DNA from 2 places in the Microbacterium meiriae genome. Region 2 is predicted to be linked to the other one. Evidence: predicted binding sites of a transcription regulator. Region 2 holds the regulator's gene; the other holds the start of a gene.
The links. Region 2 encodes HrcA, which represses chaperone genes, less so after heat shock. Its sites were predicted from a motif close to TTNGCACTCGNNNNNNNCGAGTGCNAA; they were not measured.

Region 1: the regulator HrcA is predicted to act here: its motif matches at 1,682-1,708, upstream of groES (co-chaperone GroES).

The regions. Positions count from the first base shown of each region.
Region 1 covers NZ_CP133984.1:926,565-930,979, forward strand. Annotated here, with positions in the region: gene RI211_RS04465 (hypothetical protein) at 1-432, shown strand, start outside; gene RI211_RS04470 (THUMP-like domain-containing protein) at 439-1,644, opposite strand; gene groES (co-chaperone GroES) at 1,795-2,091, shown strand; gene rarD (EamA family transporter RarD) at 2,223-3,155, shown strand; gene RI211_RS04485 (ABC transporter substrate-binding protein) at 3,300-4,415, shown strand, end outside.
Region 2 covers NZ_CP133984.1:2,040,963-2,045,377, forward strand. Annotated here, with positions in the region: gene RI211_RS09825 (16S rRNA (uracil(1498)-N(3))-methyltransferase) at 1-709, opposite strand, end outside; gene dnaJ (molecular chaperone DnaJ) at 712-1,824, opposite strand; gene hrcA (heat-inducible transcriptional repressor HrcA) at 1,861-2,892, opposite strand; gene hemW (radical SAM family heme chaperone HemW) at 3,002-4,219, opposite strand; gene RI211_RS09845 (DUF1990 domain-containing protein) at 4,219-4,415, opposite strand, start outside.

The sequences.
Region 1 (4,415 bases), 1.1 Mb from region 2:
TTCGCCCAGTTCGGGGAGGAGCAGCGCCCGAGGGTGAAGGAACTCATCCGCGACGGTTATGACCTCAACCTCACCCTCCTCGGCTCGTTCCGCGAGCAGCCGGTGTGGCTGGGCGACCGCCGTACGGCGACCGGCCCGGCCCAGCGCTGCCTGATCGTCGACGCCGACGGTTCGCGGCAGTGCGCCACCCTCGACGAGGCGCTCCAGTCCGGGCTGCGCGTGCAGCTCCTCGACGTGGATCAGGAGACGGGAGAGCTGCTGTCGGCATCCGTGGTCGAGGTGGCCTTCACCCGCTGGCAGATGCCCTACCTCACGGTGACCTCGGGCCCGGCCGTGGTCGACGAGGCGACGGGCGAGTCGTATCTCGTGACCACCGGGCCGCCGGGGGATCCGATCCGCGTCGACATCCCTGGCCGTGACCCGGACGACTGATCGCTCTCAGTCCGTGGCGGGCACCCGGTCGGCGAGGATCGCGCGACGCTGATCGCCGAAGCGGGCGAGGATCAGGGTCGCCTCGGCGTCGCCGCGCAGGGTCAGCTTGCGCCGGAAGGCCGCGGGGTCGACGTCGACCCCGCGCTTCTTGATCTCGATGCGGCCGATGCCGTGCGTCTTCAGGGCCGCGTTGATCGTCTTCGGCGTGATCGGCAGCGTCTCCCTGACGCGGAAGGACTGCACGAACGGGCTCGTCAGTGCGGCATCGGAGGTGAGGTAGGCGATGCGCGGGTCGAGCATCCCCGCATCGAGGCTGCGGGCGACGTCGCCGATGAGGCGCGCCCGGATGACGGCGCCGTCCGGCTCGTGGAGGAAGGCCCCGAGCGGTCGGACCGGAGCGTCCTCGGCATCGGCCGGGCCGGTGAGCTCGTGCGAGCGCTCGCCGCGGATCACCAGGGCCGAGCGCCGGACCCCTTCCCTGGCCAGCTCCCTGGACCAGACGACGAGCTCCACGACGCTGCCGTCGGCACTGACCCACTGCGTCTCCGCGTCCGCGGGCAGGGCGTCGCGGTCGTGGGCGGGGCCGAGTTTGATCCCCGTGGGGCGCTGCGCGGCGACGGCGAACGCCCAGTCGAGGGACGGCGAGTAGTCGTCAGCGGAGACGCGCCGGGTCTCGCTGTGTCCAGAGGTGCGGCGGGCAGGATCCATCCAGATCGCCTGGCCGGGGACCGGCTCTCCGAGCGCGTCCTCCGCCGTGGCGTGCCGGACCGTGGCGTCGTCGCCGAACGGGGCGAGGTTGTAGGCGGCGAGGGCCGCGGTCACCTCGTCGGCGTCCACCGCATGGACCGCCAGTCCCGCGCCGGCGAACGCGAGGGCGTCGCCGCCGATCCCGCAGCCGAGGTCCGCGACGCTCGTGAGGCCGGCTCGGCGGATCCGCTGGGCGTGGCGGGCGGCCACGCCGAGGCGGGTGGCCTGCTCGAGGCCCGCGCGGGTGAAGAGCATGCGGGCGGCGAAGGGGCCGAACTTCGCCGCGGCCCTGGCGCGCAGGTGCGCCTGCCCGACGACGGCGGAGACGAGGGCGGGGGAGTGTCCCGCAGCACGCAGTCGGGAGACGGCTGCGGCCGCCTCGGCGGTGGAGGTGACCGGCCCGAGCGCGTCGAGCAGCTCGAGGCCGGCGGGGGTCAGCAGGGCGCGCAGCTCGGACATCTCCACCCTCCCAGCCTAGGACCCGCGTGACGTGTGACCCGGGTTGGCACTCGCATTGCATGAGTGCCAGCCGACCGCCTACACTGGCATTAGCACTCTCGGGTTGAGAGTGCGAACGAGTCTTTCGTGTCAGCGTCAAGAAAGAAGAGGTAGACCGTGTCGGTTTCCATCAAGCCGCTCGAGGACCGCATCGTCATCAAGCAGGTCGAGGCCGAGCAGACCACCGCGAGTGGCCTGGTCATCCCCGACACCGCCAAGGAGAAGCCCCAGGAGGGCGAGGTCGTGGCGGTCGGCCCCGGCCGCATCGACGACAACGGCAACCGCGTTCCGCTCGACGTCGCCGTCGGCGACCGCGTGCTCTACAGCAAGTACGGCGGCACCGAGGTGAAGTTCGGCGCGGACGAGTTCCTCGTCCTGTCGGCTCGCGACGTCCTGGCGGTCGTCGTCCGCTGATCGCACACTCGGTTCCCTCTGCACGGCGGACGGGAACCCGGTCCGAAGAGGGCCCGGATGCTTCGGCATCCGGGCCCTCTTCCGCGTCCGGAGCGGCGCGGCCCTCGTCCTCGCGGGCATAGGGTTGTGCGGTGACCCCCGAGACGACCCGCGCCACCCGGACGGCGGGCGTCGCCTACGCCGGGAGCGCATACCTCCTGTGGGGCGTGCTGCCGCTCTACTTCCTCCTGCTGCAGCCCACCGGGCCGTGGGAGGTGGTCGCCTGGCGGGTGCTGCTCTCCTTCGTCTTCTGTCTTCTGCTGCTCACCGTCACGAGGGGATGGCCCGCCTTCCTCGCGATCGTCCGGAGTCCGCGACTGCTCGGGTGGACGGCCCTCGCCGGCCTGCTCATCTACGTCAACTGGCAGGTCTTCGTCCTCGGCACGTTGAGCGAGAACGTGGTGGAGACGGCGCTCGGCTACTTCATCAACCCGATCACCACCGTGCTGCTCGGCGTCTTCGTCCTCAAGGAGCGCCTCCGCCGTCTGCAGTGGGCGGCGGTCGGGATCGCGGCCGTCGCGGTCGTCGTCATCATCGTGGCGTACGGCCACGTCCCCTGGATCGCCCTGACCCTCACCGCTTCCTTCGGTCTGTACGGGCTCATCAAGAAGAAGATCGGCCCTGCCGTCGACGCGGTCAGCGGGTTGACGCTCGAGTCGTTCTGGCTGATCCCCATCGCGGTGGTGCAGCTCGTGATCGTGGCGACGACGCCCGTCGGCCTGACGATGGGGACCGCGGGCTGGCCGCACGCCGTGCTGCTCGCCTTCGCGGGGGTGGCCACGGCTGTCCCCCTGCTGCTGTTCGCGGCCGGCACGCGTCGCGTCGACCTCACGATCATCGGGATGCTGCAGTTCCTCACCCCGGTCCTGCAGTTCGTGATCGGGGTCGTCGTGCTGCACGAGCCGATGCCGCCGGAGCGCTGGATCGGGTTCCTCCTGGTGTGGGTCGCGATCGCGGTCTTCGTCGTCGATCTGCTCCTCGCCGCGCGTCGCGGCCGTCGTGCCACCCGCGCCGCGGCGCTCTGATCGGTCCTGCCCGCGCCCCGAAACGGCGGCCCTGGATCGTTAACGCACCGAGATACTTGCCCCTCCTGCGCGCGGGGCGCACGCCCTAGTGTTAGAGCACCCGACTGTGGTCATCATCCACGTTCGTTTACGCAAGGGAGCATCATGAACGCACTGAAGGGCTCGCGCAGCGCGAGGATCTTCGCCGGGATCGCGCTGGTCAGCGCCTCCGCCCTCATCATCGCGGGCTGCAGCAGCACGCCCGATGCGGAGCCGTCGGACGGGGGCGGCGACAAGCCCGCCGCCGACCTGACGCTCAAGCTCGGTTCGCTGCTGCCCGCCACCGGTACGCTCGCGTTCCTGGGCGCGCCGATGGAGGCCGGCGTCCAGCTCGCCGTCAACCAGATCAACGAGGCCGACGCCGGCATCACGATCGACCTCAGCACGGGCGACGAGGGCGACCTCGACAACAAGGCCTACGAGACCTCCATCACCAACCTGCGCAACGGCGACATCACCGCCATGATCGGCGCGGCGTCCTCCAGCGTCACCAAGCTCATCCTCGACGGCAACGCGGGTGCGGACATCCTCACGGTGTCCCCGTCCAACACCTCGCCGGACTTCACGGGCATCAACCCGCTGTACTTCCGCACCGCACCGAGCGACAACCTCCAGGGCGAGGTCCTCGGCAACGAGATCGCCGAGGACGGCCACAAGACGCTGGGCATCATCTACCAGAACGACCCGTACGGCACGGGCCTGTTCGAGGCGATCAAGGCCACGTTCGAGAGCACCGGCGGCGAGGTCGTCGCCGATGCGTCGTACAACCAGGGTGACGGTCAGTTCAACGCGCAGGTCTCGGAGATCGCCGCGGCGAACCCGGACGCCGTCGCTGTCGTCTCCTACGACCAGTTCGCCACCATCGCGCCGCTGCTGGGCAACGCCGGGGTCGACACGGGCTCGCTGTACCTCGTCGACGGCAACCTCAAGGACTGGGGCGCCGACATCCCGGTCAGCCTCGAGGGCTCGAAGGGCACCCGCGCCGGCGCCGAGCTGCCGCAGGACTTCCTCGACCAGCTGAACGAGGTCTGGACGGCCGAGGGCAACGACCCGATCGACGCCGTGACCTACTCGGCCGAGGCGTACGACGCCGTGGTCCTCATCGCTCTGGCGGCGCTGAAGGCCGGCTCGGTCGAGGGCCCGGACATCGCGGCGGAGATGATCACCGTCTCCGGCGGCGACGGCGACGGCGAGAAGTGCGACAACTTCGCCGACTGCGCC
Region 2 (4,415 bases):
CCGAGAGCACGGCGATGGCGGCAGGTCCCGCAGTGGAGGTGCGCAACACGGTGTCGCCGAGCAGGACGCGCTCAGCGCCGGCCGCCGTGATCTTCTCGAGCTCCTCCGGAGCGATCCCGCCCTCCGGACCCACCACGAGCACGAGGTCACGGTCGTCGGGAACGAGCGTGGAGAGCCGGGCCGGAGCGGTCGGGTCGAGCAGCAGCACCCGCTGCGTCGCCGCGCGCGCCGCGAGCTGTGCGGTCGACTCGGGGGCGGCCACCTCGGGCACCCAGGTCCGGTGCGCCTGCTTGGCCGCCTCGCGGACGATCGTCGCCCAGCGCTCGCGTCCCTTCGCCGCCTTCGGACCCTCCCAGCGCGACACGCTCCGGCCTGCCTGCCAGGGCACGATCTCGTCGACCCCCAGCTCGCATGCCGCCTGCACCGCGAGCTCATCGCGGTCGCCCTTTGCGAGCGCCTGGACGAGCACGAGACGCGGGTTGGCCGGCTCGTGCTCGACGCGCTCGGCGATCCGCACATCGACGCGCGACGGCGACACCTCCTCGGCGACCCCCGCCAGCCAGACGCCTCGGCCGTCGCCGACGGTGACCGCCTCGCCGACGCGGAGACGCCGGACGACGGCCGCATGCTTGGCCTCGGCGCCCGTCAGCGACACGAGACCGCCCACCGCGGCGTCACCCGCGGACTCGACGAGGAAGTGCAGCGCCACGATCAGTGGGTACGGAACCGGTCGCGCAGCTTGGAGAACAGGCCCTGCTGGAACTGCGCGAGCTGCGGGCCCGGCGCCTTGTTCTTCTTCGCGAAGTCCTCGATGAGCTTGCGCTGCGCGGAATCGAGCTTGGTGGGGGTGACCACCTGCACACCGACGCGGAGATCGCCACGCTGGGTGCCGCGCAGCGGCGTGATGCCCCGTCCCTTGATGGTCAGCACGTCGCCGGACTGCACGCCCGCGCGGATCTCCAGGTCGACCTCACCGTCGAGCCCCTCGATCGAGGTCTCGGTGCCCAGGATGGCGTCGGTCATGGACACCTCGAGCGTGGCGAGCAGGTCGTCGCCGTCCCGACTGAACGCGGGGTGCGGGTTGACCGTCACCTCGACGTACAGGTCGCCGTTCGGGCCACCGGCGCGACCGACCTCGCCGGAACCCGGGAGCTGCAGCCGCAGGCCGGTCTCGACGCCCGCCGGGATGTCGAGGGACACCGTGCGGCGCGACCGGACGCGTCCCTGACCGCCGCAGGTGCCACAGGGGTACGGGATGGTCGTGCCGTAGCCCTCGCAGGTGCCGCAGGGCTGAGAGGTGACGACGTTGCCGAGCAGGCTGCGCACCTGACGCTGCACGTGGCCGGTGCCACCGCAGATGTCGCAGGTGACGGGCGACGTGCCCTCCTGGCAGCACGAGCCCTGACAGGTCTCGCAGAGCACAGCCGTGTCCACCTCGATGTCGCGGTGCGCACCGAAGACCACGTCCCCCAGGTCGAGGGTGACCCGGACCAGGGCATCCTGCCCGCGCTCCCGTCGTGACCGGGGACGAGCACCGCGCCCGCCGCCCTGGGACGCGCCGAAGAACGTCTCGAAGATGTCGCCGAAGCCGCCGAAGCCGCCGAAGTTGTTCGCGCCGTCACCGCCGCCCATGTCGTAGCGGCGGCGCGACTCCTCGTCGCTGAGCACGTCGTAGGCGTGCGTGACCAGCTTGAACTTCTCTGCGGCCTCCTCGCCCGGGTTCACGTCCGGGTGGAGCTGCCGTGCCAGGCGCCGATACGCCTTCTTGATCTCGTCGGTGGAAGCGTCCCGGGACACCCCGAGAACCTCGTAGTGGTCCGCCACAATCGCCTTTCTGCGCGTGTTTTCCGTGGGGCCGCCTCAGCGGCCGGCCTCGTCATCGTCGAGCATCCGCGACAGGTAGCGGGCGACCGCCCGTGCCGCTGCGAGGTTGCTCGGATAGTCCATCCGGGTCGGTCCCATGACACCGACCCGCGCGGTCCCTGAGGGTGCCGCGTAGTTGCTGGCCACGATCGACGCCTCGCCGAGCCCGAAGGAGGCGTTCTCGGTGCCGATGCTCGCCGCGAGGCCGTGCTCGTCCGGCACCATCTCGCTCATCAGCCGCAGCAGCGTGACCTGCTCCTCGATAGCCTCGAGGAGGGGGTGGATGCTGCCGCGGAAGTCCTGTTCCCGTCGCGCCAGGGTCGCCGCGCCCGCCATCACGAGCCGCTCCTGCCGGAAGCCGCCGAGCTCGTCGATCACGACTCCGGCGACGGCGCGGAGAACGCGGTCCTGGGGGGTCTCCTCCGTGGCGAGGAGTGCCTGCAGGCGGTCGGAAGCCGCCGCGATCGCCTGCCCGGTGACGAGGGCGGACAGTCGAGCGCGCAGCACCGCGAGGTCCGCTTCGTCGATCGTGTCCGGCAGCGCGGTGATCCGCTGTGATACCCCGCCGGCATCCGTGACCAGGACCGTGAGGAGCCGGTTGGGAGCGAGCGTCACGAGTTCGACGTGCGTCACGTGGGCCCGGGCGAACGACGGGTACTGGGCCAGCGCGACCTGTCCGGTGAGTTGCGTGAGCACGCGGACAGTACGGACCATCAGATCGTCGAGGTCGGCCGGATCGGCGAGGAACGACTCGATGGCCGAGCGCTGCGCGGTGGAGAGCGGTCGGAGCTGGGCGAGGTGATTCACGAACACCCGGTAGCCCTTGTCCGTGGGGACGCGCCCGGACGACGTGTGCGGAGCCGTGATCAGCTCTTCGTCCTCCAGCTGCGCCATGTCGTTGCGGATCGTCGCGGCCGAGACGCCGAAGGAATGGCGGTCGACGATGGAACGGCTGCCCACGGGCTCGTGCGTCTCGACGTAGTCCTGCACGATCGCGCGGAGAACCTGCAGCCCTCGCTCTGTGACCATGGGTTCCCCTTCCCGCCGACCGGATGCTGGCACTCTGCCGCCCTGAGTGCCAATCCTACCTCCTGCGATCGGGAGTTCTCCGAAGGCGGGACGGCCCGGGCGGCGTCGCTCAGTCCGTCAGCTCACGCACCACCGCGTCGGCGAGGAGACGTCCGCGCAGCGTGAGCTGCACGCGACCCCGGATCGCCGCCGGCGCATCGATCAGGCCGTCGGCGATGAGCCCGGCGACGCGGTCCCTGTTCCGCTCCGGGACGTCCGTCACCGCGATCCCTTCGCGGATGCGGCTGAGGAGGAGGATGCGCTCGAGCGTCTGCGCCTCCTGGTCGGGACGTTCGCGACCTGCCGCCGGCGAGGATGAGGCGGCCAGCCGCTGTGCGTAGGCCGCCGGGTGCTTGACGTTCCACCACCGGAGCCCGGCCACGTGGCTGTGCGCCCCGGGGCCGAAGCCCCACCAGTCGCTCCCCCGCCAGTATGCGAGGTTGTGCCGCGACCGCTGCCCTTCGCTGCGGGCCCAGTTGCTGACCTCGTACCACTCGAACCCGGCGGCGGCGAGGCGCTCGTCCGCCATCTCGTACATGTCCGCCTGCAGGTCGTCGTCCGGTGTCGGCACCTCGCCACGACGGATCTGCCGCGCGAGCTTCGTGCCGTCTTCGATGATGAGCGCGTACGCGGAGATGTGGTCGGACTCCAGGGCGAGCGCGGCGTCCAGGGATGCTTCCCAATCCGCGAGCGATTCCCCCGGCGCGCCGTAGATGAGGTCGACGCTGACGGCGAGGCCCGCGTCCTTCGCGGCGGCGACCGCGGTGCGCACGTTCTCGGGCCGATGCGTCCGATCGAGCGCGGCGAGCACGTGCGGGACGGCCGACTGCATGCCGACGGAGAGTCTCGTGACCCCCGCCTCTGCGAGGATGCGCGCGACCTCCGGCGTCACCGTGTCGGGATTGGCCTCGACCGTCACCTCGGCACCCGGAGCGAGCCCGAACGCCGCGGTGGCCGCTCCCAGCATCCGCGCCAGATCGCCTGCCGGCAGCAGCGTGGGTGTGCCGCCACCGAAGAACACCGTGTCCATCGGCCGCAGCGCTCCGGCGTCCTCCAGCACGGTGCGGGCGAGGGCGATCTCGCCGATGAGGGTGGACGCGTAGTCCTCCTGCTTCGCCCCGCGGAGCTCGCCGGACGTGTACGTGTTGAAGTCGCAGTAGCCGCAGCGCACCCGGCAGAACGGGATGTGGAGGTAGGCGGAGAACGGCGTCTCCGCGGAGATCGGGAGGTCGGCGGGGAGTCGCCCGTCCGGCGGCGCCGGATCCCCGAGCGGAAGCGGTCCCGCCATCACACCGGGGTCGCGTAGAGCGGGGAGATCGCGCGGAGGTAGCGCGCGAAGAGCTCGCGACGGCGGCGCTTCATGAGGGCGGGGACGAGGCGGTAGAGCAGCGTGTTCGGGGCGTCGAAGGCGCGGACGGTGAACCACACCTCGTCGTTGTCCTCACGCCAGTCCACATCGAACGACTCCTCGCCGCGGACCACGG